One region of the Halomonas sp. 7T genome, then DNA from elsewhere that is predicted to be linked to it. Evidence: predicted binding sites of a transcription regulator. Region 1 holds the regulator's gene; the other holds the start of a gene.
The links. The regulator PhoB, encoded in region 1, activates phosphate uptake and scavenging genes when phosphate is short. The targets are predictions, from matches to a motif close to TGTCATANNNNTGTCANA.

Region 1 (15,430 bases):
ACCCACCCCGCGACTAACCCTAATACTGTCCCGACAATTCGCTGCGATAGAAAGCGTCGCGTGGTGGCGAAGTTTGGGCGGCAAACAAACAGCGTGGTCAGCAAAATCCAGAACCCCTGTTCCGGGTCAAGCCACTGCAGTAGCCCGTAGCCGACGACTAAGGCCGTGGATAAACGCACCGCGTGCCGAAATGTCGGCGAGCCTAGGGTAAAATTCAGCCGCACCCGGCGCCAGGCTTCCAGTAGGCTGGAGGGCGAGCGGTCGAAGAGCGTGCTATCCCGTCGCGGGTCCACGTTATCGGGATTGTGGGCACTGGCAATCTGCGCCTCCAGCGTTGAGAGGTTATCGGCTAAGGCGTTGAGGGGGTGTATTAAAGGTCGCCACTCGGGCTTGCCGCGCTCGCTTAGGTTATCGATAGAGGCGCGTAGATCTGCCAGCGCTTGCTCGCTCTGCTCATGGCTGAAGGGGCGGTTAAGCAGCAGCGACTTTGCCAGCTGGCGGCAGGCACGGCCCTGTTGGTCTAAAAGACGCTGGCAGCGAAACAGCACGTCGTGGTGAAAAAACGCCTCGGTGAGCGCGCTGTAGGGGTAGTGGGTGGAGCTTGCCCGCTCGTGGATATCCTGGGCGATAAAGTAAATTTGCAGATAGCGGTTCAGCTTACGGCTGCCCCGTTGCCCCTCCAGGCGGCGAAAAATGATCTCTTTTGCCTGGTTTAGCGCATCCACCACTTGGCCGTTTTGTCGCGCCAGCGCCACGCGGCGGGCCTCTATATCCACGCCACGCACGGGTTCGAACAGCGCAGATTTGAGAATCAAAAACGCGCTTAGGGCTTTATATACCCGTGCCATGCTCTGTTTGACCGGCTGGCGGGAGAACAGCGCGCACCATACCACTGAAATCGCCCCGTACCATGCCGCGCCGGCTAACAGCAGCAGCTGACGCGTGGCGACGTCTTCATCCGCGCCGCCATGCTGCTCGATATTGATCATCGAGTAGATCGAGAGAATCAGCGTGCCAGAGGCTATAGTGGCGTAACGCTGACCAATCGCCCCGAGCATAATCAGTGTGAAGGTGGAAACCGCCAAGCCCACCGCAAACAGCCACGGCCACGGAAACAGCCACTGCACCACAAACGACGCTGAAGCAAAACATAACAGGGTGACCGCCAACGCCTGCAAACGGCCTTGCCAGCTGTCGTCGGTTTCGGAAAGCGCGCTTGCGATAATGCCTAAAAAGAGCGGAATGACGAGCGCCACATCCCCCGCTAGCCCGCTAAACAGCAGCGCCCCGCTAAAGGCGATAAACACCCGCAGGCTGTAGGCGAACTTATCCAGTGTCCAAAGACGCCGTAGAGGCGATGAAAGTGGCATAGAGTCTCTTTGCTGCGTCTCGTGTTAGACTTTAGTTTATATTCTGTTGTAGCGAGTGGCTAGGCGTTCCCTATAAAAGTGGCGGCGATGGGCAACCAACAAAAAGCCCCGCAGCGCGACGGGCTACGGGGCATTAGGCATCAGCGACTGGCCGAACAGGGTTACAAATATTTCAGTAGCTTTTGCAGCTTGTTCATATCGGCAGAATCGCCGACGAGGCGAACATCTCCTGCCACCATGCCGTCTAAAAATGCCTGCTGAGTAGGCTTCTTGAGAATGCGTAGTGCGGCATCTTGATCGCGAAAGCGTAGCTCAAGATCGAGATCCACGGGTAGGCCTTTGCCGGTGGTCACCCCGTGGGGCGTCATCCGGTAGTAGCGGGCAATGCTTAAATCTTCCGTGGCAATTCCCCAATCCAGACCGCGCATGCGTTCCAGCTGCTCTTTAAAGCGCGGCTTGCGGCGCAGGGCGCGTTTGAGCATAAAACTCAGCAGCCACAACGTCAGCTTAAGCTTCATTAGGAAACGGCGTCCTTGAGCGCTTTGCCTGGCTTAAAGGCCACATTTTTGCTGGCGGGAATTTGCAGCGGCGCGCCGGTTTGTGGGTTCTTTCCGGTACGAGCAGCGCGTTCACGCACGGTAAAGGTACCAAAACCGATCAGGGCAACATCTTCACCTTTAGCGACGCTGTTGGTGATCTCATCCAGAATGACGTTGAGGACTTGGCCCGCTTTGTCTTTGGAAAGATCGGCACCTTCAGCAATGGCAGCGGCGAGTTCAGGTTTACGCATAGAGGAAACTCCCTTGTAACAAAATCAAGCGTACGCTTGTGATGTGTAAAAACAGTATTGTTTAAAGCATTACCCGGCTGGTCTAGCTTCTTTAGACTAGTCGTGAATGCGGCGAAAATCAGCCTAGCAGCGCAGGGGCTGCTCTGGAAAGCTCCACTTTCCTTCTCACGCAGCCGCCTGTCAACGCAAAACCAATCAAACGTCCGTCTTTATCTTCGGCAAGCGCCGTAAAATCGTCGCCATCGCCCTCGATTCGCCAGCGCTCCGGAGGCTGAGCTGGAGGGTAAGCCACGACCGGCAGTAGCGGTGTTTTGACGATTACCGGCCAAGCGCCAAAGCTCACTGATGTTGGCGAGCCTACCAGCGTTGCAGCCAGGGCTTTCACGCTAGCCTGCAGCGGCTGTACATACATGGCGTTAACGCCGTCGATACAGGCCACATCGCCCAGCGCGAATACGTGTGGGCGGTTCGTGCGTAGCTGCCGGTCAACGTGAATGCCGCTGGAGCTAACGTTCAACCCTGCCGCTTCGGCAAGCTGAGTGCGGGGCGCCAAGCCGGTGGCTAACAGCGCAATATCCACCGTGTGGCGCTCGCCATTGTCCAGTTGCAGCGCCAGCGCGTTGTAGGCATCTGGAGACAGGGTTTCTAAGGTGCGCCCCAGCGCTAAGTGAATGCCCGCTGCTTGAAAAGCATCGGCCAGTGCAACACCTAACGGCTCGGGAAGCAGGCGCGGCAGCGGGGCGCTCTCAGGCGCAATGATAGTGACGTGATGCCCGCCCGCGCGGAGGTCATTGGCGAATTCACAGCCTACGAGGCCAGCGCCAATAATCGCGACGCGGGTAGGTTTTGTGAGCGTCCCGTGGAGGCGGCGATAGTCATCTAAGTCATTGACGGTAAAACAACGCTCAGCCAGCGCGTTAGGTATACGAAACGGCGTACGTGGAGCCGCGCCTGTGGCTAATACCACGTCGTCATAGCCAAGCGCTTGGCCGTTACTCAGCCGTATCGTTTGGTTATCCACATCCAGTTGTGTGACCTGGGTGTGGGTAACTACCTGGGCGTTTAGCTCATCGGCAAGCGCATGCGCGTTGCGCTGGGCGAGTTTATCGGGGCTTAAGCGCTTAGCAAAGCCGGTGGAGAGCAGCGGCTTGCTGTAGTCATCGCCGCTGTCAGCGCTAACTAGCGTGATAGTGCGCGTATCTCCCTGGCGGCGCAGCGCGCGGGCTAAGCCAACGCCCGCCATGCCGGTGCCAATAATCACCAGCGCTGCGTGGGGGGGAGCGGTACCTTGTTGAGACGATGGGGGCATGCAGTCACCAAAAGTCGGTGGAACAAAAGCCTGTGAGAGCACCATGTTACACTACCGCCCACTTTTTTGACTGCCTTGGAGAATCCGGTGAAGGCTCCAGTTTTACGGCAAACCCAGCCGTTTGTGCACTGGCTACCCGTTAATGCGCTGCGCCCTTCGATGAGTGCGCCCTGGCAGCACTGGGTGGCGTCTACTGACTCGTTAACGGCGCGTCTCACGGCGGCGGCAGGCGACAAGCCGTTTCGAGTGCGTTTAGTACGCCAAACCATTGGTTTGCCCCAGCGGGATGAGGCGCTGGCCTTGGGTATTGAACCACGCCGCTATGCATGGCTGAGGGAAGTCGCGCTCTGTGTGGACGATACACCTTGGGTCGTTGCCCGCTCGGTGGCACCGCTCACCCAACTGCAGGGGAAAGGCCTAGAGGGGCTTGGCGAGCGTTCGTTAGGCAGTTGGCTGTTTCGCCAGCCTGATTTAGTGCGCGGCCCTTTGTATGCCACTAAACACTGGCCCCGCTTTGCCCATCACCTCTGTGCGCCTACGGTGGCCGGCGTTTGGGGGCGGCGCTCGGTTTTTCAGCACAGCGGGCTTTCACTACTGGTTCAAGAGTATTTTTTATCCACTATGGCGGATGATCTTGGCCTGCCTTCGCGCTAGGCTAAGACGGCATCTTTTTTCGTGAGGTAAGCATGGATCGTTCTCTGTTGCGGCCAACGGGGTGGGCTCGGGTGGCGGATTTTTTACAGCTGATGCGCCTGGATAGGCCGATTGGCACCTGGCTATTGATGTGGCCAACCCTATGGGCGCTGTGGATTGCGGCAGAGGGGGTGCCTGGGCGCGATGTATTGCTGATCTTTATTGCTGGTGTTTACGTGATGCGCGCGGCGGGCTGCGTGGTAAACGATTACGCGGATCGCCATTTTGATGGCCATGTGAAGCGCACTAAGCACCGGCCGCTTGCCACCGGTCGCATCAGCGAAACCGAAGCGCAGCTGCTGTTCGTTGGGCTAGTAGCGGCTGCGTTTATTCTGGTGCTGCTTACCAACGGGTTTACCGTCTTGCTCTCTATTGGCGGCTTAGCACTGGCGTTTATTTACCCCTTTATGAAGCGCTACACCCACTTTCCCCAAGTGGTGCTAGGGGCGGCTTTCTCCTGGGCGATACCCATGGCGTTTGGCGCCGTGCTGGGGAGCGTGCCCCTTGAGGCGTGGTTGCTGTTTTTCGCCAACGTATTGTGGACCGTGGCCTACGATACCCAGTACGCCATGGTTGACCGCGACGATGACTTAAAAATCGGTATTAAATCAACAGCGGTGCTGTTCGGAGATGCTGATCGATTAATCATTGGCTTGCTACAACTCGCCACGCTGGCGCTGTTAGCCTGGGTCGGGCTACGCGTAGGGTTAGGCGGTTTTTTCTGGCTGGGGCTAGTCGCGATGGCAGCGACGTTTGCCCATCAGCAGCGGCTAATTGCGCACCGTGAGCGTGATGGCTGCTTCCAGGCATTTCTGAATAATTACTGGTCGGGGCTGCTTATTTTTGCCGGTATTGCCCTGAGCTGGTGGCCAATCACTGGCTAAATATGGTGCTTGTCATAAAATTGTCACCAAGTCATGGTGTTATCGTCACAGATATTTCATTGAACTGTTTTCTATGAGCTAGTTCCATTGCACACCGTGAGGCCTAGGAATGACCGCCAAGACCGTTTTGATTGTCGATGATGAGGCGCCGATTCGCGAAATGATCGCAGTGGCGCTGGAAATGGCTGACTATCACGTGCTTGAAGCGGATAACGCCCAAGATGCCCATGCAATGGTGGTCGACCATCAACCCGATCTGCTGCTACTGGATTGGATGATGCCCGGCACCAGCGGTATCGAGCTTGCAAGGCGGCTCAAACGCGAAGAAGCAACCGCTGAAATCCCGATTATTATGCTCACTGCCAAGGGGGAAGAGGATAATAAGATTCAAGGTCTTGAAGCGGGCGCTGACGACTACATCACCAAGCCGTTTTCACCGCGTGAGCTGGTGGCCCGCTTAAAAGCCGTACTGCGACGCACGACCCCCAGGGGTGTTGAAGACCCTATTGAAATTAACGGCCTGCTGCTCGACCCGGTGAGTCACCGAGTCAGTGCGCATGGTGAAGCGCTAGAAATGGGTCCCACCGAGTATCGCCTGTTGCAGTTTTTTATGACCCACCAAGAGCGCGCCTATACCCGCAGCCAGCTGCTTGATCAGGTTTGGGGTGGCAATGTGTACGTTGAAGAGCGCACCGTTGATGTACACATCCGCCGTTTGCGTAAAGCCCTGGGCGAAGCCCACCAAAACCTTATCCAAACAGTGCGAGGTACTGGGTATCGCTTCTCCGCACGGGTGTAACGCGTGCGACTCTGGGGGCGAGAACTGTGGCGAATTGCTTGGCTGGCGACTCTAGGGGTTTTGCTAGGCTGGGCGTTAGGCGCGCCCGGGCTGGGGCTGGCTACAGGGCTGGCGGTGTGTTTGTTTTATCACCTTCGCCAGCTGCGGGCGCTGTTTCAATGGCTAACGTTGCATCCCCAAGATGAGCCACCCTCGGCACGCGGTATGTGGGGCGAGCTATTTGATCGTCTCTACCGCTACCAAAAGAGCCAGCGTATTACGCAGGCACGCCTGCGGGCGACCCTTGCGCGTATTCAAGAATCCTCAGAAGCGATGCGTGACAGCGTTGTCATGCTGGACCGCCACGGTGACTTAGAGTGGTGGAATAGCGCCGCTGCAGAAATGCTGGGTCTACAAACCGCCCATGACCGTGGGCAACATATTACGAACTTGCTACGTGACCCGCGCTTTATCAGCTATTTCAATGCCAATGAGTATGGCGAACCCTTGACACTGACCTCGCCCATTGATGAGCGCCGAATTTTACAGTATCAAATTACCCTTTATGGCGACGATGAGCGGCTCGTCATGGCGCGAGACATTACCCGCCTGCATCGCCTGGAGCAGATGCGTCGCGACTTTGTCGCCAACGTCTCCCATGAGTTACGCACACCGCTAACCGTACTTTCCGGCTATTTGGAAACATACAGTGATTTAAGCGACCAGTTACCACCGCGCTTAGGCCGTGGAATTGGGCAAATGGAGGCGCAAACCAAACGCATGCAGAGCTTGGTCAATGATTTGCTGCTGCTCTCACGGTTAGAAATTGACCAAGGTGGAAAAGATCACCAGCCGTTTGCCGTTGGGCCGTTACTTGAGAGCATTCGTCAGGATGCCGTGGCGCTTTCCAGCCAGCAGCAAGGGGGGCATGCTGCAAGTAGCCTGCTGCATAATATCGACGTGCGCATTGAGGGAGAGGCGCAGCTAGTGGGCAGTGAGCAGGAAATTCGCAGCGCTATTTCTAATCTTGCGTTTAATGCTGTTCGCTACACACCGACAGGGAGTCAAATAACCCTAAGCTGGACCACACAAGAGAATGGATGCGCCTGCATCGCGGTGGAAGATAATGGTGAGGGGATTGACCCTGTCCATATCCCTCGGCTGACCGAACGTTTCTACCGGGTTGATAAAGGGCGCAGCACGGCGACTGGCGGCACTGGCTTGGGTCTAGCCATTGTTAAGCATGTGCTGCTACGCCATGACGCCCAGCTGCACATCGTCTCCCGGCCTGGTGAGGGCGCGAGGTTTCGCTGCGTATTTCCTGCCACTCGGGTCTTGGCCCGCTAATTCGACGGTGCTTGCCACGCTATTTACCCTCATCGTCTATTTGCTTTCACAGTCGCCCCGCCTTGATGAACAATTTTTGTATAAGTGTGTCAGTTTGACTGCTAAGAATGGTCAAACCCTGCGCATGTGTCATTTTTAGTCACTTTTGCGGTTTTAAGCGTGCTTTCCGAGCGGTCAAAAAGACATTATAAAAAATAATAAGTATTTGTATTTTATGATTTTATTATTTTTTTTGGCAAAGTGGCACAGGTGATGCAGTTATCTTGGTAAGGAAGATAACCGCTGGAACTGGTAAGCCTATATGGCACTCTTCCTTAAATTTAGCGGTATCAAACAGCGATCGAGGAGACGGAATATGATGTCCATGGAACTACTCAAGAAAGCTGGTATTTTAGGTGTATCTTTTGGCTTGATGGCTAGCCCGCTAGCATTCGCCGACACTACTGAAAATTCATCAATTGATCAGAACCAAGGCATTACAGCTGATGAGCAGCCATTAGATAATCATTCACAAGACAATGCGAATGCAGGCAACTACGACACTGAAGATCTAACGACCGATCACGGCACTCAAGGTCCAGACGTTGTTGATGAGCCTGATTCTGACGACATGAGCGGTGATGAAGAGTACACGCCAGAAGAGCTTGTTGAAGAAAATAGTGCGTCGTAATTGATAATTTTAATCAATAACATTGTTTTACAAAGTTGTAGATAACTCTTACGCTAAGGAATGAGCATATAAGGGGCAAGGATGTCCTAAGCAAGGATGCTCACTGGTTCAAGGAGTGAATCTAGCGACGATTAATACGTTAGTCAGGGTTAATTCCAAGGTTGGAGTCCCGCAAAAGGATAGGAAGCTAACGTCAGGTATCGCTCGAATTAAGAGTTATCAAGACCCCGCCACGGCGGGGTCTCGTTTTTGTGGGTATCTAAAAAGTGTGGATGGTTCAACTCTTACTTATCCAGCAGTGAGTGAGCCACGGTAGTGGTGGTCCCACATCAAAACGGCGCCTGCGACTGCGCCGGGAATTAAGAATAAGTTTGCCAAGGGAATCCAGGTGACAACGGTTACCCATCCGCCATAGGTCAGGCTTGGCCACCAGCGCTGCGAAAGCCGGTGGCGCATATCTCGAAACGTTATCTTATTGTTGTCCATTGGGTAATCCAAATAGGTGATGGCCATTATCCAGGCGGAAAAAAGTGCCCATAAGAGAGGCGACAGTAGGTTAAGCCCAGGAACCCAGCTCACGACGAACAGCGCTGCTGCGCGGGGCAGGATGTAGCCTAACTTCACCAGCTCGCGTCCCACGGCATCAATCGCCGTTTTTGCCAGCCCGCGGTCATCTAACGGTGCGCGGCCAGTGACTTGCTGCTCTACCTTGGCGGCCAAAAAGCCGTAAAACGGCGCAGCGATCAGGTGAGTGACGAGCGTGAAGGTGAAAAATACGACTAATAGCAGGCTGACGAAAAACAATGGCCAAATTAACCAAGATAACCACTCAAGCCAGCTAGGCACCATGGTCATTGCGCTATTTAGCCAGCCAGAAAAGCGGTTAACCACCCAGCTAAGCATACTGGCATACACCGCCAGATTGACCAGAAGAGGAAGGAAAATATAGCGCCGTAGACCCTTTTGATACACCAAATAGGTGCCTCGACGTAGTGCGGTTAATGCATTCAACCTGTTGACTCCTTAACAATGCGCCCAAACAGAGCATTTGGGCGTATTGCAGGAGGTATTTAGGGGGAGGTCAAGACTTTTTAAGCGCTTCCTGGTCGATGCTATCGAGGTCGGTATGGCGAATATCCAGCCCTTTAACAAGGTAGACGACATACTCGGCGAGGTTGTTGGCGTGGTCGCCTACGCGCTCTAGGGCACGTAGCACCCACATAATGCTAAGCACTGAGCTAATTGAGCGGGAATCTTCCATCATAAAGGTCATTAACGAACGCATGGCGCTACCGTACTCGTCATCAACAAGTTCGTCTTCACGCACGACCTGCATGGCAAGCTCGGTATCAAAGCGAGCAAAGGCTGTTAATGCATCGCGCAGCATCTTACGCACGTGTTCACTGATGTGGCGCACTTCTACCAGGCCGCGAACACTGCCATTGCTTTCACTTAATAGCATCGCGTTACGGGCAATTTTGCTGGCTTCATCGCCGATCCGTTCAAGGTCTGAGGTAGCGCGAATAACCGCCAGCACCAAGCGAAGATCAGAAGCTGCTGGTTGACGGCGTGCCAGTACGCGGGTGCATTCGTCATCTATTTGTAGCTGCAGGTCGTTGACCTGGCGGTCGTTATCACGCACTTTTTCGGCGAGATGACTGTCGCCTTCAAGCAGCGCATAAACCGCATCTTGCACCTGCTTCTCCACCAAACCGCCCATGGCCATCAGGTGGGTTTTTAGCTCTTCAAGTTCTTGGTTGAACTGACGAGAAATATGCTGGCTGTGGGTTTCGCTATTAATGTCCATTGCGCACTCCTGACGGGATGTCGTTGGGGCCTAGGTGATGCGGCCGGTGATGTAATTTTCAGTGCGTTGTAAACGCGGGTTAGTGAACACTTGGTCGGTTAAGCCGAACTCAACCAGTTCGCCGTGCTGCATAAACGCCGTGTAGTCGGAAACCCGCGCGGCCTGCTGCATATTATGAGTAACCAGCACCAAGGTAAGCTGCGATTTAAGATTACGGATCAGCTCTTCTACTTTAAGTGTTGAGATGGGGTCCAGCGCCGAGGCTGGCTCATCCAAGAGTAATACGTCGGGCTGTACGGCCAGCGTGCGGGCAATCACTAAACGCTGCTGCTGCCCGCCGGAGAGCTGCCACGCTGAGCGGTGCAGCTGGTCTTTCACCTCGTCCCATAGCGCGGCAGACGTCAACGCCCACTCAATAATGTCGTCCCGCTTACGCTTAGGTAAACGGCGCTGCAAACGCAGCCCAAAGGCGACATTTTCATAAATCGACATTGGAAACGGGTTAGGCGTTTGAAATACCATGCCCACTCGCCGCCTCAGCTCAGTGACGTTCATTTGAGGAGCATGAATATCCTGCCCTTCAAGCGAGATATGCCCGCTATGAGAAACGGATTCGTTGAGGTCATGGAGTCGATTAATTGCCCTGAGCAGGGTGGATTTGCCACAACCAGAGGGGCCGATAAACGCGGTCACACGATGGCGAGGCACGTCGAGCGTCAACTGTCGCAATGCAGGCTTCCCCGCATAGGCGAGGTTAAACTGGTTAATGCTTAGGCAGCACTGCTCAGGCGCAAACGTAGTCACTGGAGCGTGTGTTGCTTGGGCAGACGTTAAGGACGCTAGCATTCGTTTCCTCGTTGACGCCTTAAATAATGACGCAGAAATATGGCAGTTAGGTTAAGCACCAGCACAATCAGTACTAACAGTAACGCCGTGGCGTAAACCAGCGGGATGGCGGCTTGAACATCTTCCCCGTGAAACGCCGTATCAAATAAATGATAGCCAAGGTGCATAAACTTGCGCTCAAGGTGTAAATAGGGGAAATCACCATCCAGCGGCATTTGCGGCGCTAGTTTGGCAACGCCTACCAGCATTAAGGGGGCTACTTCCCCGGCGGCCCGGGCGATGGCTAATATCACCCCGGTGAGCATCGCCGGGGTAGCCATAGGCAGCACCACTCGGGTTAACATTTCCAGGCGTGTCGCACCGAGCGCCACGGCACCTTCGCGCTGGGCGTCGGGGATGCGCGCTAACCCCTCTTCCGTTGCCACAATCACCACCGGCAGAGTTAATAGCGCGAGGGTCAGAGAAGCCCATAACAGCCCGCCGGTGCCGAAGGTGGGCGAGGGTAATTCGTCACTAAAGAACCACTGATCAATAGAGCCGCCAATGCCGTAAACGAATACCCCAAGACCAAAGACCCCATACACAATAGACGGCACACCGGCCAGGTTGCGCACGCCAATGCGCACGAGGTGAGTAAGCCGATTTTGGTGAGCGATCTCATTGAGATAAATCGCCGCGAGCACGCCAAATGGGGTCACAATCACTGACATTAAAATCACCATCAGCACAGTGCCAAAAATAGCCGGCCACACGCCGCCGCCAGTGTTGGCAGCCCGCGGCCCTTCGCTTAAAAAGCGCCAAACATTTTGCCCCCAGGCAGTGGTTTTTTGCCCCCAGCTCATCGCGTTAGGGGCCTGAATATGACGAACACTGGCAAGCGGCTGGCGCAGCGTTTGGCCACCTGCGGTTATCAGCAGTAACTCGCTGCTGCTTCGCTGGCTCGCGGGTTGTGAAAGCGACGCAAGGATGTAGTCCTCAGCCGCCTGTCCAGTTAAGCGCTGGTCATCACTCTCTACGGCCACTAAACGGCCAATAAAATCGCCCCACGGGGTGCGCTCCAGGCGGATCAGATCGTTTGGCGTCGCTTGTTCGACGATCTCCTCAATATTTATCCAGCGCCAGTTAGCCCCGGTGATATCACTGTTGCCGGTGAAATAGAGCCGCTCCATGCCTGCGTTTAGCGGCAGTGGCGTTTCGCGTACTGGCTGGCCGATAACGGTTTCACCTGAGGAGAGCGTGACCTCCTCCAAGGCGGCGGGCCAGAAGTGGCCCAAGCCGCGTGTAGCAAGCAGGGTCAGCAGCGCCGCTAACATGAGTAGTGAAAGCGCCACGCAGGCGGCACATAACCATGGCCAAAGCCCATCGTTTAACCAGCTCACCGGCCGCTTACTCTGTTCGGAAAGTGGCGTCATTGCTTGCCTCCCAGCCGGTGGTAACGGCGGCGTAGGCGCTGGCGCACTGTTTCTGCCAGGGTATTCACTAAAAATGTAAAGATGAATAGCGCAAGCGCTGCCAAAATCAGCAGATGGTAGGTAAGCCCCCCGGGGGTTGCCTCGGGCAGTTCAATGGCAATGGCGGCGGAGAGCGAGCGCAATCCCTCAAAGGGACTGGCGCTAAACAGCGCCGTATTACCGCTCGCCATGAGTACGATCATGGTTTCACCCACGGCGCGGCCTGCGCCAATCATCACCGCTGAAAAAATGCCGGGACTCGCGGTGGGCAGCGCTACTTTCCAGAGCGCCTGCCATCGGCTTGCGCCCAGTGCTTGCGCGCCCTCCATCAGAGTCGGCGGGATGTCAGCGAGCGCATCTTCGGCTAGCGCATAAATACTTGGTATGACGGCAAACCCCATGGCGATACCGACGATAAGCGCGTTGCGTGTGGCGTAATCCATGCCGTAGCGCTGGTCGAGCAAGCGGCGTAGGTCGCCCCCTAACAGGTGCTGTTCCAGCAGTGGCGCGAGCCATAGCGCTACGGCGACCATGCTCACAAGCCATGGAATTAACCATAACCCTGCCCAGGAGTGCGGCAAACGCTGGCGCAGCCGAGCGGCGGCAACGTGCCACAAAGCGCCCGCTAATAGAGCGCTAAAGGGCAGCCATGCGATGAGCAGCAGAGCGCTCGCTAAGTGGCGCTCTACCCAGGGGGCTAGCACTAACCCCGCAATAAAGCCCACTACGACACCCGGCACGGCCTCCATAAGCTCTAATGCGGGTTTTAGCCGACTGCGCAATCGTACCGACATAAACAGCGCTGAGTAGATCGCGGCGCCCAACGCAATCGGTGTGGCAAACAGCATCGCGGCGAGCGCGGCTTTTAAGGTGCCCCATGCCAGCGGCGACAGTTTACTAAGCGCGAACGTATCGCCTAGCGCTAGCAGCGGCAGCGTTTCCCATAGTAGGAAAACGCCAATGGCGAGAATCGCCAATAGCACCCCAATGCCCCCGGCGGTGATGAGCCCGGTGGCAATACGGTCTTGAAGCTGGCGCAGCGGCAGATAAACACGGGGTAGCCGAGGAGGAGTCATGTCGACATCATAGAGCAGCGGGTGCCATCGCTAAAATAAACATGCATGGTGGAGTTTCCTTACCCTAAAACATTTTTATGACAGTTAAATGACAGTAGCTACCACGGCTGTTGGGCATTCAGATCCTCCGGCGGCAGCGGTACAAACCCCGAGGCGCGGACAATTGCCTGACCCTCTGGCGACATAATCAGCGCGATAAACGCCTGCTCAGCGGCGGGTAATGACTCCCCCGGCGGTAAATTAACGTAGAGATAAAGATCGCGAGAGAAGGGGTAATCGTCGCGCTGAATCGATGATTCAGTCGGTGCCAGCGTGTTGCCATGCTGGTCGGCAAGCGGGAGTGCCTTTACCATCGGGGTGAGGTGGTTGTAGCCCGCATAGCCCATGGCATTAGGTGACTCGCCCACGGCGGCAACCACGGCGGATGAGCCAGGGTGCTCGCTGATATCGACCCGGAACCGTCCGTTACACAGCGCTTGCTGTTGAAACAACCCATGGGTGCCTGAGGCAAGATTGCGCCCATGCAACGCAATGTGACCATAAGGCCATTGCGCGGTCTCAAGTAACGTTTCCCAACGCCTGATCGGGCGTGTGGCCCCACACGCGAGGCTGGTCGAAAAAATAGCATCGACCTGTTGGCGGGTTAACGCGTCAAGCGGGTTATGGCGATGCACCACCACCACCAGTGCATCCCGCGCTACGCGAAGCTCTAGGGGCGGGTAGCCATAGCGGTCGATAAACTGCTGGCGTTCAGTCGCAGACATTGGTCTGGACATGGGGCCAAGGCGCGTAGTGCCTGCGATCAGCGCCGTGGGCGCACTGGCCGAACCGCCCGCTTGAAACTGCAGGTTGATTTCAGGGTGGCGAGCGGTGAGCGCTTCTCCCCAGCGTAACACCAGCCCCGCCATGGTGTCAGACCCCACTGCCCCTAGCGTACCGCTGGTAAGGGTGGGCGCTGTAGGCTGCCCCCAGGCTATCTGGACGGCCATGAGGAGTGTTCCTAGCAATGCTAAGCGCAGGCGATATTTCTTCCCAAGACATAAAGCGTTACCCTTCAAACGTCTTTCCTCTTGTGATTAACTAATACCACTCTGTTGCGATGCAGCAACATCACAACAATAAACTTACAAAGCGACGACCTTATGACACCGTTGGATTCTGATTTGGATGACGTGCCTGCGCCCCAAGGGCAGCTCACGTTAAAGCTACTGGCTTCTCGACAAGATACCAATCTCTACGGCGATATTCCTGGTGGCTGGCTCGTTAATCTGATGGATCAAGCCGCAGAGCTTGCCGCAGGTCGTGAAGCCGGAGGGCGAAACGCAACCGTTGCCATTGAAGCGATGGATTTTTTAAGCCCGGTACGCGTCGGGTCGATGGTGAGTGTGTATACCCAAGTTCAGGACATTGGCCACAGCTCAATCAAAATTGATGTGGAGGTATGGGTGCGTCCGCCCCATGGCCGCCATATTGAAGAGCGTCAGAAAGTCACCGAAGCGCGCTTTGTGATGGTGGCGCTGGATGAAAACGGCCGGATTCGCGCAGTACACAGCTAAGCGTCCGCCGCTGCATATCGAAAAGGGCGCCGTGGCGCCCTTTATGCTTAAGAAGGCAATGCCCGCTTAAGGTGTCCTCGCTTGTTGAAAGCGACTACGTATTGAGCTCTGCGCGGCTTCTCAAGTAAGCGTATTCACCCACATCGCTAAACGGGCGCAGCACTTCCTGGAACGCTGAATACGACTCCCAAACACGGCGCGACTCCTCGTCGCCGTCTACCTGGCGCTGAATCGCTTCTTTGGAGGATTCATAAAGTGCAGCCATGACGTCCTCGGGGAAGGTGCGCAGCTGCACACCATGCTCGTCAACCAGTGTTTCCAGCGCTTGCGCGTTGCGATAGGCGAATTCGCTGATCATGGCAAGGTTAGAAGCGCGTGCCGCTTCGCGGATAACGTCCTGAAGATCTTCGGGTAGGGCGTTCCAGGCGTCCAGGTTAACGGTGCCTTCTAGTACGGCGGTCGGCTCGTTCCACACCGATGTGTAGTAGTAATCCGCCACTTGGTGCAGGCCAAACGCCATATCGTTATAAGGGCCTACCCAGTCGGCAGCGTCCAGTACGCCGGTTTGTAGCGAGGTAAAGATTTCTGAACCGGGCATGTTAACGGTAGTGACCCCAATGCCGTTCATTGCTTCGCCCGCCAGCCCCGGCAAACGCAGGCGTAGGCCCTGCATATCGGCCAGGGAGTTAATTTCTTTTTTAAACCAGCCCGCCATCTGGGTGCCTGTATTACCGACTGCAAAGGGCTTAAGGTTGTGGTTGGCGTAAATCTCATCCCACAGTTCTTGGCCGCCGCCGTGGTATAACCAGGCATTCATTTCAGTGGTATTCATGCCGAACGGCACAGCAGTGAA
Region 2 (15,430 bases), 700 kb from region 1:
CGAGAGTATCGCCACCCCGAGCGCTACTGAGAGCAGGCGCTGGTTGAGTGCGCGTTGCAAAAATGGCTCGAACTGCTGGTAGGTGAAGTGGTGCAAGCCACCCTGCATGCGCTGACGCACCGCTTCAAGGGGGCGCTGCCACGCCGGTGTTTGGCGCGGCTTTCGGCTGTGGGCAAGGTGGGCGGGAAGAATAAACAGCGCTTCCACCCAGGAGATTAAGAACACGGTAATCACCACCACCGGCACCGTGGCGAAAATTAGCCCTAAAAAACCGGGTAAAAACAGCAGCGGCAAAAACGCCACAATATTAGATAGGATGGCAAAGGTGAGTGGCACTGCGATTTCCCCCGCGCCCTTCACCGCCGCATCGCGCAGCGAGTAGCCCTCCTCGCGGTAGCTGTAGATGTTTTCACCCACCATAATGGCGTCATCTACCACAATGCCGAGCGCAATAATAAAAGCGAACATCGACATGAGGTTCAAGGAGACGCCCACCCATGGCAGGAACAGCATGGCGCCTAAAAACGCGGTGGGTATACCCAGCGTTACCCAAAACGCCAGCCGTGCTTCCAGAAACAGCGCCATCAGGATCATGACAAGCGCTAGGCCCATCCAGGCGTTTTTCAACAGTAGGCTAAGGCGGTCTTGGTATACCACAGAGCTGTCTCGGGACACGTCCAGGCTCACGCCTTCTGGCAGCGTCGTGCGCAGCCGCTCAAGCTCGTCATGCACGGCTGTGGAAAGGCTGGTGGGGGTTTGCGTGCCCACCTGGTAAACATCCACTGAAAGCCCCGGCAGGCCGTTGTAGAACTCCTCGCGGTCGGTTTCGGCAAAGCCTTCGCTCACGCGGGCTATATCGCCCAACACAACGTGAGCACCCTGCGGGGTGGTGAGGATGGGCAGTTCAGCGAATTCAGTGGCGCTGTTACGCCGCCCTTGATAGCGGATTAGCCACTCGCCTTCGGCGGTGGTGAGCTGGCCACTGGCTAAGTCCAGCGCTTCAGCGGCGATGCGGCTGGCTAACTGCTGGTGATCCAATCCATAGCGTTCAATGGCTTCGTCGTCCAGGTGCACCTGAATTTCGCGATCTCGGTTGCCGGAGAGCTCGACACGAGAGATGCCGCTGGTGGCCTGAAGCTCGGCGCGCACGTCCTCTGCGGCGTCGTGGAGCGCTGCTAAACCCACCGTGCCATAGACCTGCAGGCTGACCACGCTGCGCGAGCGGCCCGCCAGGGTGAAGCGCGGTGGGTCGGCGGCGCTGGGCAGGGTGGTAATCGCGTTCACTGCCTGCTGGATATCCTGATAGGCGCGCATAACGTCGACGCCATCGGTTAGGGTTGCGCGCACGCTGGCGCTGCCTTCGCTGGCGCTGGCGGTGAGTTCATCAATGCCTTCAACGTTGGCAATGGCCGCTTCTACAGGCAGAAGCAGGCTCTGTTCGACATCTTCCGGGGTCGCGCCGGGGTAGCTAATGGTGACTTGGACAATTTCCGTCTCAAACTCAGGAAAGACCTCTTTTTTGATCGCGAAAGACGCAAAGAGGCCGCCAACAATAAACAGCACCATCAGCAGGTTGGGCGCTACACCGTGGTCGACCATCCATGCCAGCGGGCCGCGGCGGGTCATTGGGTGGCTCCATCATCACGTGCAGGGGTGTCGCCTCGCTGGCGTATCCGTACCTGCTGGCCTTCGCGTGGCTGGGCAAGCCCGGCCACCACGACGCGCTGGCCTGCCTCTAGGCCACTGCGTACCAGCGCCTCTTCCTGGCCGCGGTAGGCCAACGTAATGGTGGTGCTGCGTAAGCGCTCATCCTCATCAACCCACCACACCTGCTCGCCAGGGCGCAGCGCCGCAGAGGGCAGGGCAATCAGCGTTTCCATAGCCGTGGTGTGGTAGCGAATACGCACCACATCGCCCAGGCGCAGGGCGGGGGTGTTGTTTTCAAGAGCGCTGTTCTCAAGAGTGTCACTTTCAAGGGCGAGAGGATCATCCACCGCGATTAGCAGCTGCGCTTGTAAACCGTTCTCCTCCAGGTTGGGCAGTATTGATAGCAGACGGCCTTCCCGTGAGGCGCCTTCTGGCCAGCCTTGGCTGGTCAGCGTCACGGTGTCGCCCGGCTGTAGCCACGCCAGGGTCTCCCCAGGTAGCGAGGCGCGTACCCAAAACTGCTCAACCCCCACCAAGCTAAGCACTTCCGTGCCTTGGCTGAGCAGGCTGCCTGCGCCGACTAAGCGGTCTTGAATCATGGCCCGCCAGGGCGCTTTTAATGTAGCGCGCTCTAAATTTAATGCCGCCTGATCACGCGCTACGCGTGCCTGGGTAAGCTGCGCCTGGGCCTGACGCAGCTGGGGCTCGCGCAGTACCAAGGCGCGGCGCTCAGCGGAAAGCTGGCGACCAAAGGATTCATATTCACTGCGGGCGCGCTGCTGTTCCGCCTGTTCTAAGGCGAGCAGCGCTTGGGCGTTAGCCAGCTGCGCCTCAGCGTCTTCAAGCGCTAGCTGTAGGTCTGCTTGGTCGATATATACCAGGGGGGCATCCTGCTCCACCACTTGGCCGGGGAGGACGCCTTGCCCAAAACGTTCCAGCTGGCCAGCAACGCGGCTGGCCAATAGGGTGGATTTTTCTGCCTCTACCCGGCCAAAACCGCTGAGTTGCGGCGCTTGGAGGCGCTCTTCTACGCTGATGACATCCACCACCGGCGGTGGTGTTGGCGGCGGTGGGCGCCGTTCAATGCGGGGCGGCTGGCTAATAATCCACCAGGCCAGCGCCAGCCCGCCGGCGAATACCAGCAGCGCGGCTAGGGCGCCGAAATGAATGCGGCCTTGTTGAAGTGAAGCGTAATAGCGAGAAGGGGTCATTAACGGGCGTCATCCGTTGGCTAGGGGCGAAAGTTCCAGGTCATTAGGCGTATCATGCTAGCATCTACGATTCCTAAGCAGCGATTAGGTAAGTAATGTGCAATTTATGTGCAACACGCTTGCCCGGCATGGCGTTACCTAATAGCGTCGTAAAAAGAACGACCGCTCACTGTATTTGAACATCATTAGACTACTGGTCTACGTCACATGATAAAAAACACCGCGACCCGCGATAAGTTAATTGAAACTGGCGCTGCACTTATTGCCCAACAGGGCTATAACGCGACGGGTATTAATGCCGTTCTAAAATCCTGCGGTGTGCCCAAAGGCTCGTTTTATCACTACTTCTCCAGCAAGGAAGATTTTGGCTTGGCGGTGATAGAGCGCTTTGCCACAGAGTACGATGATAACTTGGCCATGCTGCTTGAAGACGCCACCTTACCGCCGTTAGAGCGGCTGCGCCGTTATTTTGCCGCTGGCCGTGCGCACATGCGCGAATGCGATCATACAACCGGCTGTTTAATTGGCAATCTGGGGCAAGAGCTTTCCGGCCAGAGCGATACCTTCCGCGATGCGCTTAACCTTGTGTTCCAGCGCTGGGAAAAACGCCTGGTGACCTGCCTGCGCGATGCCCAAGCCGAAGGCGCCGTCAGTACGACGATTGCGCCAGACGCCCTGGCGAGCTTTGTGCTTTCTGGTTGGGAAGGCGCGATTTTACGCGCTAAAACGCTCAAATCTGTCGCACCGATGGAGCACTTTGAGGCGATTTTGTTCGAGCAGGTATTAAAGGCAGAGTCGCCCATCAGCGCTTAAACATCTCTGGCACAGCCACGTTAGAGCATGCAGTGGGGTGAAAGTATGTTTAAAGGGTTTGAGAAGCACACGCGCCAGGTTAATGGCGTGGATATTGCCTTTCGCCTGGGCGGTAGCGGCCCTGGGCTACTGCTGCTTCACGGTCACCCGCAAACCCATGTGATTTGGCATAACGTGGCGGCTACCCTGGCCCAGCACTTCACCGTTGTGGCGGCGGACCTACGTGGTTACGGCGATAGCGCTAAACCCGACGACGACCCAGAGCACCTCAACTACGCCAAGCGCACCATGGCTAACGACATGGCTGCGTTAATGAGCGCGTTGGGTTTTGAGCGCTTTAAGGTACTGGCCCACGACCGCGGGGCGCGGGTGGCCCATCGCTTGGGCATAGACCACGCGGAGCGCGTTGAGCGTATGGTGCTGTTGGACATTGCCCCCACCCTGGCCATGTATCGCGGCACTACCGAAGCCTTTGCGCGCGCCTACTGGCACTGGTTTTTTCTCATTCGTCCCCAACCGCTGCCGGAAATGCTGATTAACAGTGACCCCGCCCAGTATTTAAAAAGCGTGATGGGGGCGCGCAGTGCAGGCATGGCGCCTTTCGCCTCAGAAGCGCTCGCGGAGTACGAGCGCTGCCTTTTGCTTCCTGGCGCCGCAACGGGTATTTGCGGTGATTACCGCGCCAGCGCCAGTATTGATTTGATTCACGATCAAGCAGATATAGACGCTGGCGTTAAACTTACCTGCCCATTAAACGTGATGTGGGGGGTCGAAGGGGCGATAGAGGCGTGTTTTGATGCGCTTGCCGAATGGCGCAAAGTAGCGACCCAGGTGGAAGGCAAAGCACTCCCGTGCGGCCACTACATCGCCGAAGAGATACCCGATATCCTGCTGGATGAGGCGCTGCCGTTTCTGCTGGAAGCGCGTTAAGCCGTGCCTCTTCACCGTTAGGTATTCAGGATAACCCCGCCATTTAGGTGCAGCGTTTGGCCGCTCATGTAGGATGACTCCTCACTGGCGAGGTACACATAGGCTGGCCCCATTTCGCTGGGCTGGCCGGGACGTTTCATAGGCACTTGATTACCAAACGCGGCGACTTTCTCTTTATCAAAGCTTGCCGGAATGAGCGGCGTCCACACGGGCCCAGGCGCCACGGCGTTGACACGAATGCCCCGATCTATCAACGAGATTGCCAGCGAGCGCACTAACCCTTGAACGGCCCCTTTGGTAGCGGTGTAGTCAATTAACGTATCGTTGCCTTTAAACGCGTTAATGGAAGACGTGGCGATAATGGTATCGCCCTCGCTTAAATGAGGCAGCGCTGCTTTTGTTAAGTAAAAATGACTGAATAGATTGGTTTGAAACGTGCGCAGCAGTTGGTCGTCAGGAATATCGGTTATATCTTCCCAATCGTACTGCTCGGCAGCGTTATTAATGACAATGTTCAGCTTGCCAAACGCTTGCAGCGTTCGCTCTACTATTTCACGGCAAAAACTGGGCTCTGCCACATCGCCTTTTAGTACCAGGCAGCGGCGGCCTTCCGCTTCCACCAGTCGTTTGGTTGCTTCGGCATCTTTATCCTCTTTTAAGTGCACAATCACGCTGTCGGCGCCTTCCCGGGCGAAGTGCACTGCCACCGCACGGCCAATGCCGCTGTCACCGCCGGTAATAATCGCGACTTTATCCTGCAACTTTTCAGCGCCTCGGTAGCTATCGCGGATGTATTCCGGTTCGGGATGCATAGCGTGCTCGTCGCCTGGCTGCTTGGTTTGATGCTGGGGTGGCTGTTGCTGTTTGCTCATGTGCGGTCACTCCTTTGTTAGCACATTGGTTCAACGGGCACCCGTGCTTTCTGGTGCCTGTCCAATTTCAACGTAGTCCAGGCGTTTGCTGAAGGGCAAACACGAACTGACTAACCGCCAAGGGCAAGGTATCGCCACACGTTATAAGTCTTATTTAAAACCCTGATAGTTGTTGTTTTCTGCAGCGCTGTTAGTAAAAGCTAATGATATTTTTAATATTTTTTAATCAGGCGGGTGGGGTAGCAACTGATTGCCTTGCCGGGATGGGAAATGGCAAGAAAGAGAAGAGCGACTATAGTGAGCAGAGCTAATTGATAATCACGGTTAGCTCTTAGGCTGTGGTTCGTAGTGGAGGTTGTTTAACGTTCCATCTACACCGCTACCCTATGACTACCACCATGGAGTAGGAGGTAATATGAACAGCGAATTTTCTGCCGCAAGTGCGCACCCCGATAAAGACGACCCTAAGAAAGACCAGCGTGATGACCATCACGACGACGCCAATCCGATGCCGGATACGCATCATGTTAATCCCGATAGCGACGGCGATTCATCCGACAAGAAAGATCGCAAATAGATGTGTGTTGGCTAGCCCAACATTCGCGGCGCTACTTTTTGTAGCGCCGTTTTACTTCCACGCTGAGTTTTCCTTCACCTAGCCGTAGCGAGAGCTTTTGGCCAGGGGCGGTGTCGTCTGCGCGACGAATAATGTGGCCTTTTTCGTCCTGGGCGATGGCGTAGCCGCGCCCTAATACCGCAAGCGGACTAACCGCGTTTAATTCACGGGCGGCGCTATTGAGGCGCATTTGCCGTACTTCCACGGCGCGCTGCATGGCACTGCCCAAGCGGCGCTGTAAGCTGAATAGGCGCTCCTGCTCAGCGCGATACAGCCGTGCCATATCCTGGCTGGCTAAACGCCGTTCTAATTGCGTGACGCGGGCGTGTTGCTGGAGGAGTATGTGCTGCATCGCGCGCTGCAGCCGCTGTGTAAGGGCGGTGAGGTGTTGACGCTGGCGGTTGAGCTGCTCGCCGGGGTGGCGTAGGCGGGCGCGTAGGGTATCTAGGCGTTGGCTGTCGCGCTCTAAGCGTGACTGCATGGCGCGGTGCAGGCGGTTTTCCGCCTGTTCCAGCTGGCGCTTCAGGGTCTTTTGGTCGGGCACTAAGCGCTCGGCGGCGGCGGAAGGGGTTGGAGCGCGCATATCCGCCGCAAAATCCGCTAGGGTGACATCCACTTCGTGGCCCACCGCCGACATCACCGGCAAGCGGGAGTGAAAAATCGCCCGGGCGAGATGTTCATTATTGAAAGCCCATAGGTCTTCAAGGCTGCCGCCACCACGAGTCAGCAGCACGATATCCTGCTCGGGGTCGAGGCGTGTTTGGCGGTTTAACAGGCCCAACGCCGAAATCATCGCCGGTGCCGCATCAGCCCCTTGAACAGGCACTGGAATTAGCGTCACATCCGCCAACGGCCAGCGTGCTTCAAACACGGCCAGTACATCGCGAATGGCCGCGCCGCTGGCAGAGCTTAAAATCAAAATTTTGCGAGGCGGAAAGGGCAGGGGGCGGGTATTGGCAAACACGCCTTCACCTTCCAGCTGCGCTTTCAGACGCTCAAAGGCAGCTAGCAGTTCGCCTAGGCCCGCTGCCTGCACCGCTTCGGCAATTAATTGATAGTCGCCCCGCGGCTCAAATAACGATACGCGCCCGCGTAGTTTGACCTGGTCGCCATCGCGCATGGGGGCGGCTACAAACCGCGCCCGCTGACGAAACAGCGCGCAGCGTATTTGCGCGCGATCATCTTTAAGTGTGAAGTAGATATGCCCCGACGCAGGGCGAGAAACGTTAGACAGCTCGCCCTCGACCCATACTTCGCCCATGTCTCGCTCTAGCGCCTTGCGCGCCTTGAGGTTGAGTTCGCTGACTGAGAAGATAGTGCTGTTTGAGGCGGTCATGGAGGCAGGTGTCATCCAACGCTTGCAGTGCGGTCATCAATGAAGGGAGATGATCATTAGACAATACGATAACGTGTATCAGCAATGCTCTTTGCGACGGTCTTCGCGTTGGTCTTCGAGAGGGTCTTTGCAATGGGGGCAGGGAGAGACCGCCGTGCCTCGGTTATTCACTAGATTGTTTTGTTTTCGTCATCAAATTGTCACATAACCGTGCTAAGTTGCTCGCCGACACAAAACTGTCATCAAAGCGTCATACATAGATTGTCCACCAACACGGCAGACCACTTATGTCGAATCTCGGACCTTCAACCGATCGTCCTGCTCTAGCTCGCGAGGTGCCGCGTGAGGTGCCCGCGTGGTTGCGCGGTATTTACGCCGGCCTGTGCCTTTACCTGTTCTTGGCTGCACTTAACGTACTGGGCGCTGGCCTGGGTACGTTCGGTAGCGATAGCGACCTGTTAGCCCGTGCCTTCGCGCTTGGTGCGAACCCCTTTATTGCCTTAATGGCTGGGGTGTTGGTCACCATGATCGTGCAGAGCTCGTCGTTCACGTCGGCGCTGATTGTCACCTTGGTGGCTAGCGGCGAAATGACGCTGGGCACGGCGGTTTTCGCCATCATGGGCGCCAATATCGGCACCGCCGTTACCGGCGTCATCGTGGCTCTGGCGAACGTGCGGATCAAACGTAACTTCCGCCGCTCGTTTACTGCGGCGCTGATGCATGACTTATTCAATATTCTCACGGTCTTGCTGGTCTTCCCGGTGGAGTGGCTGACGGGAATGTTCCATGAGAATGGTTACGGCATCTTTACACGGCTAGCCGGTTGGTTAGCGGACCTGATTGGCTTGGAGGAAGTTGCCAAGCCCAGTAGTCCGATTAAGGTAATCACTGCCCCCATTGTTGATGTTGCCAGTTGGCTAGGTAACGCTCTGATGCCTAGCGTGGCCTCTGCGGGCCTGTTCGTCGCAGGGTTGGGCCTGCTGCTGATGTTCACAGCGCTGGTCTTTATGGTGAAGAATCTGCGCGGTGCGCTGCTGCGCCATATGGATGGCCTCTTCCGTACCTATTTCTTCCGTACCGATGCGCGGGCCTACGGTGTCGGGGTGGTGTCTACGGTGCTGGTGCAGTCTAGCTCTATTACCAGCAGCCTGATGGTGCCCCTGGCGGGTGCGGGCGTGGTGCGCCTACGCCGAGTGCTACCCTTTATGATGGGAGCTAACCTGGGCACCACTATTACCAGCGTACTGGCGGCGACTGCTAACCCTATCGCTGCGGCGATGACGGTGGCGCTGTTTCACGTTATTTTTAACTTAACTGGTACGGTTATTTGGTGGCCGCTGAGGGTGATCCCGCTGCGTATTGCCACGTGGTATGGCCGCTTGGCTGGTAAGCAGATCCGCTACGCCTTCATGTTCCTGATAGGCGTATTCCTGGTGGTGCCGGTGGTCGGCATTACCTTAACCGAATTGTTCATGCGCCTGCGCTAAGCGCGGCCAACCGAGGGGTTTATCATGTTCAAACAGCTTTATAGTGCGCTTACCTCGGAAACCAGCATTGATCAGGCCTACGCGGATCTGACCAAAATGCTGGAGCATGGTGCCTGGATGTTCGCACGTGCTAACGAGGTGCTTTACAGCACGGTGCCGGCCGAAGACGTGCGCCAGCCGCTTTATCAGCGGGATGTGGCGGTCAACGAGCTTGAGCGCTCTATCCGCCGTAAAGTACTGCGCCACCTGACCGTTAATCCCGGCCATGATGTTTCTATCTGCCTGGCGTTGATGAGCGTTGCAAAAGATGCTGAGCGCATCGGCGATTACTGTAAAAACGTCTTTGAAGTTGGCGCTTTCTACAGTGAGGGCTTTCATGTTGATCGCTATCAGAAGCCCTTGGATAAGATCTCCGAGCGTCTATCCGGTCTGTTTAAAGAGTTGATCACGGCTACGCGGGACTCAGACGAAGCCCAGGCCCATCGCATCATCACCGCCGCTCGCGAAATTGGCGGCATCTGCGATGACCTCATTGAAGCGCTGCTGGGTGAAGAAGAGGCGGTTGAATTTCATGAAGCCGTGGCGTACTCGCTGCTCGCGCGCCACTACAAGCGGGTTTCTTCGCACTTGGCCAATATCGCCACGGCGGTGACCGGGCGTTTGGAGGATCTGGACTTCCCCAGTGAAGAAGACGACCGCGCGCTGGATTAACGTCGTCTAGCTTGAAACAGACAAGCAGCTCCCTTTAGGGGGGCTGCTTGTTTTGTATATGCTCCCATCGCATTGCTGGTACACCCCTCCAAACGTTATAATAGGGGATTAACTTTCCACGCCCCACTTCCTCTTCCATCAGGGTGTTGCCGCTATGCTACGTATGGCCCAAGAAGCACTTACGTTCGATGACGTACTCCTCGTTCCCGGCTTCTCCGATATTCTGCCCAAGGATGTCAGCCTCAAAACCCGCCTGACCCGCAATATTTCACTCAACATCCCGCTGCTTTCTGCTGCAATGGACACCGTTACCGAAGCGCGTCTAGCAATTGCGATGGCTCAGGAAGGCGGCATTGGCATTATCCATAAGAGCATGGCCATGAGCCAGCAAGCCGCTGAAGTGCGTAAGGTTAAAAAGCACGAAAGCGTGATTGTAAAAGATCCGGTCACTGTTAGCCCCAAGGCGAAGCTGGATGACCTGCTGGCAATGGCGCGTGAGAACGGCTTCTCTGGTTTTCCCGTGGTTGAAGGCGAAACGCTGGTCGGGATTGTGACCGAGCGTGATATGCGCTTCCAGCCCAATCACGGCGACAGCGTTGCGGACATCATGACCCCCCGTGAGCGGTTGATTACCGTCAAGGAAGGCACCGACCTTGAAACCAGCAAAGCCAAAATGCGCGAACACCGCATTGAGAAAATGCTGATTGTTGATGACGAGTTTCACCTGCGCGGTTTGGTGACTTTCCAAGACATCGAAAAAGCCCGCACCTACCCGATGGCGGCTAAAGATAGCGATGGCCGCTTATTGGTAGGCGCCGCCGTTGGCACCGGCCCCGAAACGCCTGATCGCGTTGCTGCCCTAGCCGACGCCGGTGTGGATGTGATTATTGTGGATACTGCCCACGGTCACTCCAAAGGTGTTATCGACCGTGTGCGCTGGATTAAAGAGAACTTCCCCAACATTCAAGTGATTGGCGGCAACATCGCCACCGCCGCCGCCGCAAAAGCGCTGGCGGAAGCAGGTGCAGACGCCGTTAAGGTGGGTATTGGCCCCGGCTCTATCTGCACCACGCGCATTGTGGCAGGCGTTGGCGTACCGCAAATCACTGCGGTTTCTAACGTGGCCGAAGCGCTGCAAGAATTCGATATTCCGCTGATCGCCGATGGCGGCATTCGCTTCTCAGGTGACCTAGCCAAAGCCATCGCCGCAGGCGCAAGTGCGGTGATGGTGGGTGGCCTGCTGGCCGGTACCGAAGAAGCGCCGGGTGAAGTTGAGCTTTACCAAGGCCGTACCTACAAAGCCTATCGTGGTATGGGCTCCATGGGCGCCATGTCTCAGAACCAGGGCAGTGCCGACCGCTACTTCCAAGACAAGAGCGAAGGCGCCGAGAAACTGGTGCCGGAAGGCATTGAAGGCCGCGTACCCTATAAAGGCATGATGGGCGCTATCGTTCACCAGCTGATGGGCGGGCTGCGCGCTTCCATGGGCTACACCGGCTGCCGCGATATCCAAGAAATGCGCACCAAGCCGGAGTTTGTACAAATTACCAGCGCTGGCTTTAACGAATCCCACGTTCATAACGTGCAGATCACTAAAGAAGCTCCCAACTACCGGGTGAGCTAACCAGCACGTTTTATTAAATGGCGCGGCGAGCATTGCAGCTCGCCGCTTGCTTTTTGGCCTTACCAGCGGCACCCGCACCGCTTAACCGAGACCCTGCCATGAGTGACATTCACGCCCATAAGATTCTGATTCTCGACTTCGGCTCCCAGTACACCCAGCTGATCGCCCGCCGGGTACGTGAAATCGGCGTATTCTCTGAAATCCGCGCCTTCGATATCACCGAGGAAGAGATTCGCGAATACAACCCTAACGGCATCATCCTGGCCGGTGGCCCGGAATCTGTGACCGAGCTGGATTCCCCGCGTGCCCCACAGTGCGTGTTTGAAATGGGCCTGCCGGTATTGGGTATCTGCTATGGCATGCAAACCATGGCCGAGCAGCTGGGCGGTAAAGTCGAAGGCTCTAACCAGCGCGAATTTGGCTATGCCCAAATTCAAATCGACGCTGAAAACGCACTGTTCAAAGACATTAAAGACCACGTAGACGCTGCTTCTGGCAACGCGCTGCTGGATGTGTGGATGAGCCACGGTGACAAAGTCGCCCAAGTACCTGACACCTTCACCGTGACGGCCTCTACCCCGAGCTGCCCGATTGCCGCCATGGCCTGGGAAGAAAAGCAGTTCTATGGCGTACAGTTCCACCCGGAAGTGACCCACACCCTGCAAGGCCAGCGCATTCTTGAGCACTTCGTGCTGGATATTTGCGGTGCCGAAAAGCTGTGGACACCGGCACAAATCATCGAAGACCAAGTACAGCGCGTACGCGAGCAAGTAGGCGATCGCCACGTACTGCTCGGCCTTTCTGGCGGTGTCGACTCTTCTGTAGTAGCCGCACTGCTGCACAAAGCGATTGGCGACCAGCTAACCTGCGTGTTTGTGGATAACGGCCTGCTGCGTAAGAACGAAGGCGACCAAGTGATGGAAACCTTCGCTAAGCACATGGGCGTGAAAGTGATTCGCGTAGATGCCGAAGAGCTGTTCCTCGGCAAGCTGGAAGGCGAGAAAGACCCGGAAGCCAAGCGCAAAATCATCGGCAACACCTTTATCGACGTGTTCGATGAAGAAGCCAGCAAAATCGATGGCGTCGACTTCCTGGCCCAGGGCACCATCTACCCTGACGTGATCGAGTCCGCCGCCTCCAAAACCGGCAAGGCGCACGTGATCAAGTCCCACCACAACGTGGGTGGCCTGCCGGAAACCATGAAGCTCAAGCTGGTCGAGCCGCTGCGCGAACTGTTTAAAGACGAAGTGCGCAAACTCGGCCTCGAACTCGGCTTGCCCTACGATATGGTCTACCGCCACCCGTTCCCTGGCCCCGGCCTAGGCGTGCGCATTCTGGGTGAAGTGAAAAAGGACTACGCCGATATCCTCCGCGATGCCGACGCCATCTTCATCGAAGAGCTACGCGCCTCTGGCTGGTACGAAAAAACCAGCCAAGCATTCGCCGTGTTCCTGCCGGTGAAATCCGTAGGGGTCGTCGGCGACGGCCGCCGCTACGAGTGGGTCATTGCGCTACGCGCCGTCGAAACCATCGACTTCATGACCGCCCGCTGGGCGCACCTGCCCTACGAGCTGCTGGAGAAGGTGTCCAACCGCATTATCAACGAGTTGGAAGGGGTTTCTCGGGTTACCTACGATGTAAGCAGCAAGCCGCCTGCTACGATTGAGTGGGAGTGAGGGTGTCGTATAGAACTAAAGTTAGAATATATCCCTATTAAAGGCCCGCCCCTAGGCGGGCCTTTTAATTTCAGTTAATATCCTAGTTAAATTTAAAAATCGGTGTTGATATTATGTCTGATACAGGTCATATGAATTTTTTTAAAATAGATCGATGTGGCTTGTATCGCGCAGGTGGTAACAAAACATATGGCTGTGAGGTTGATGAAACATTTTCCCTAATTTCAAGCTGGTTAGACGGTCGCCCGTTTGCGAGTACCATACCATGGGACGCGCAAGAGGCTAAATCTAATAAGCCTAGTGCTTATTGCAAAGATATCTTTAAAGATGATGCTACCGGTGATTTCTTTATAGTTTTATGGAAGTCTGATCCAGGTGGGGTGGAAGGGTTATGGGGTGTTCCCGAAGATGAAGCTGGTTCCGGAAGCCAAGTTGTTAAGCATAATGGTAAGCACCGAGGGAAAAAAGTGATTTGGGGAAGGCCGTGTTACTACTGGGTGATTCCGGAATATAATGTCATAGTCTCAATTAAATTTGATCATTCTGTTTGTGATGCCCAGCTTTTCCAAGATTTTGTTACTTCATGTATAAGTAATAGAGTTAAGCATCCGAATCGAGAAAGAACATATACAGAGCAAGGGCATGTCAGGTTGGCATTTGTGGGAAAAAGTGACGAAAAGTATCGTTTCTCATTCTCCATGTCACTAAAAATTATGGAGACTGCTAGTGTAGGCTTTCAAGAACTTTCTAAAAGAGTAACGCACATCGTGAAAAGAGAAACTGTTCGTGTTGACTCACAGGACGCGCGTGCAGAATGGGTTAAGAAATTTACTGATTTAGTGCCATATGTTTCTGTGAAATCTAAATCTAAATCTAGAAAAATAGAAATAAAGGCCGAAGCTAAACCTTCGGTAGAAGAAATTCGTGAGATTGTTGAGAAAACAGCGAAAGAGGGTCGTTCTAAAAACAACTGGGATAATGTTGGTTTTGAAACGGAAGCTGGGATAGTTTGGGTCGACAAATATAGGCTAAAAAATACAGTAAAATTCATTAATCGCAAAAAAGATTTAATAAGCGCAAAAGAGCTTCATAATAAAATTAAAGACGGTAGGCATAATTATGTGGCTAAATTAAAGGAAGAATCTTCTTTGCGGAGCTCTATTTCGGAGGCCGTATAATGAAGATTTTTACTAAAATTTTAATATACATGGCATTTCTTTTTTGCTTGTTTATAATTTTTCATACTGTAGATTTTGATTATGAATATTCCGAGCTTAAAGAATATATGGAGTCACTGCTGACAGTCTCTGCTATGGTCTTTACTATTATGGGTATATGGATAGCTTTCTTGTATCCTAATGCTTTAAGTAAAATAGTTAACCCTAAAAAAGTGGAGTATGCAGATTTTAATGATTCTCTTAATGAAACTAGGCGGTTGGAAGGGTTGGTTGCCAGTGTGCTCAAATCTGCTTTTGTAGTAACAGCAGTGGTGCTTATATTTTTGGGAGAGTTAGTATTTGGATTTTTCTTGATTGATAGTGAATATTTTTTGAATATTAAGCAGTTGGCTGTTTCTTTAGTGATTGTTCTTACTTTTTTGCAGTTAGAGTCTGTTTTTTATGTTATGTATAGTAATGTCATGTTTATTAACGAGCTTCATACCAAAAGAGAAGAGCGTGAAGCTGATAATGATGTTTGAATCTTCAAATATTTAACATTGAGATGTGATTTAGGCTCATTTTTATACGATTATAATGGTTTTGTAGTGTCGTTTTTTAATTAAAACCTATATTGGCTTTTTATAAGTATTCAAATTTCGGAGCCATTACCACTGAAAGATCGCAAAATTAAAGAAGCTTTTAAAACTGTTTTTACAGGTTATCTTAGGATTATACGCTCAGCCTCAATATTCATTCTCTTCTGCAACAATTTTCCCATCCGAATCAATCCCCTTACTAGCCCATGAGCCAAATATCAACCATAATCGGCTCATAATATGATCTGAATAGGCAGGGCAACCGGCTCATGTATATCTGGGAACAGCCACATTGGCCGCATTTTGAGTGGGACGAGTCCGCGCTGCGACCTACGTTAGATGCCGTGCGGCTGCTGCAGGGGCATGTGTTGGGTAAAACTGAGGCAGCGCCTGGGCAGGCAGATCTGGATGTGGAGATGGATGCGCTGATCCAGAATGCACTTCGTACCAGCGAAATCGAAGGCGAACGCCTGGATGTTGGCTCCGTGAGGTCTTCCGTGGCTCGCCAGTTGGGCATCGAGCCGGCCGGTATGTCTGGCAGAACAACACCTGAATCTGAAGCGCTGGTCGAGCTATTGCTGCAATCTACGCGTCAATTGGATGAACCGCTTACCCATGAGCGGTTGTGTCTTTGGCAGTCCATGCTGTTTGTGCAAGGCCCTGGCCTGATTAGTCAGATACGGGTGGGGGAGTTGCGTGGTGATCATCCCATGCAGTTGGTATCGGGGCGACTTGATCGGCCTACCGTTCA

Region 2: the regulator PhoB is predicted to act here: its motif matches at 7,613-7,630, upstream of LOS15_RS11235 (Na/Pi symporter).

Annotation. Positions count from the first base shown of each region.
Region 1 is NZ_CP087112.1:3,099,263-3,114,692, forward strand. It holds gene yccS (YccS family putative transporter) at 1-1,370, opposite strand, end outside; gene LOS15_RS14525 (hypothetical protein) at 1,532-1,888, opposite strand; gene LOS15_RS14530 (HU family DNA-binding protein) at 1,888-2,160, opposite strand; gene LOS15_RS14535 (NAD(P)/FAD-dependent oxidoreductase) at 2,279-3,469, opposite strand; gene LOS15_RS14540 (chorismate--pyruvate lyase family protein) at 3,557-4,123, shown strand; gene ubiA (4-hydroxybenzoate octaprenyltransferase) at 4,156-5,046, shown strand; gene phoB (phosphate regulon transcriptional regulator PhoB) at 5,156-5,845, shown strand; gene phoR (phosphate regulon sensor histidine kinase PhoR) at 5,849-7,171, shown strand; gene LOS15_RS14560 (hypothetical protein) at 7,527-7,841, shown strand; gene cysZ (sulfate transporter CysZ) at 8,130-8,852, opposite strand; gene phoU (phosphate signaling complex protein PhoU) at 8,923-9,648, opposite strand; gene pstB (phosphate ABC transporter ATP-binding protein PstB) at 9,679-10,494, opposite strand; gene pstA (phosphate ABC transporter permease PstA) at 10,488-11,906, opposite strand; gene LOS15_RS14585 (ABC transporter permease subunit) at 11,903-13,021, opposite strand; gene LOS15_RS14590 (PstS family phosphate ABC transporter substrate-binding protein) at 13,120-14,010, opposite strand; gene LOS15_RS14595 (acyl-CoA thioesterase) at 14,164-14,577, shown strand; gene LOS15_RS14600 (TRAP transporter substrate-binding protein) at 14,672-15,430, opposite strand, start outside.
Region 2 is NZ_CP087112.1:2,396,314-2,411,743, reverse strand. It holds gene LOS15_RS11270 (efflux RND transporter permease subunit) at 1-1,626, opposite strand, end outside; gene LOS15_RS11265 (efflux RND transporter periplasmic adaptor subunit) at 1,623-2,858, opposite strand; gene LOS15_RS11260 (TetR/AcrR family transcriptional regulator) at 3,069-3,671, shown strand; gene LOS15_RS11255 (alpha/beta fold hydrolase) at 3,717-4,601, shown strand; gene LOS15_RS11250 (SDR family oxidoreductase) at 4,619-5,473, opposite strand; gene LOS15_RS11245 (hypothetical protein) at 5,889-6,050, shown strand; gene xseA (exodeoxyribonuclease VII large subunit) at 6,082-7,425, opposite strand; gene LOS15_RS11235 (Na/Pi symporter) at 7,713-8,912, shown strand; gene LOS15_RS11230 (phosphate signaling complex PhoU family protein) at 8,937-9,623, shown strand; gene guaB (IMP dehydrogenase) at 9,778-11,247, shown strand; gene guaA (glutamine-hydrolyzing GMP synthase) at 11,346-12,923, shown strand; gene LOS15_RS11215 (hypothetical protein) at 13,037-14,101, shown strand; gene LOS15_RS11210 (hypothetical protein) at 14,101-14,622, shown strand; gene LOS15_RS11205 (Fic family protein) at 14,949-15,430, shown strand, end outside.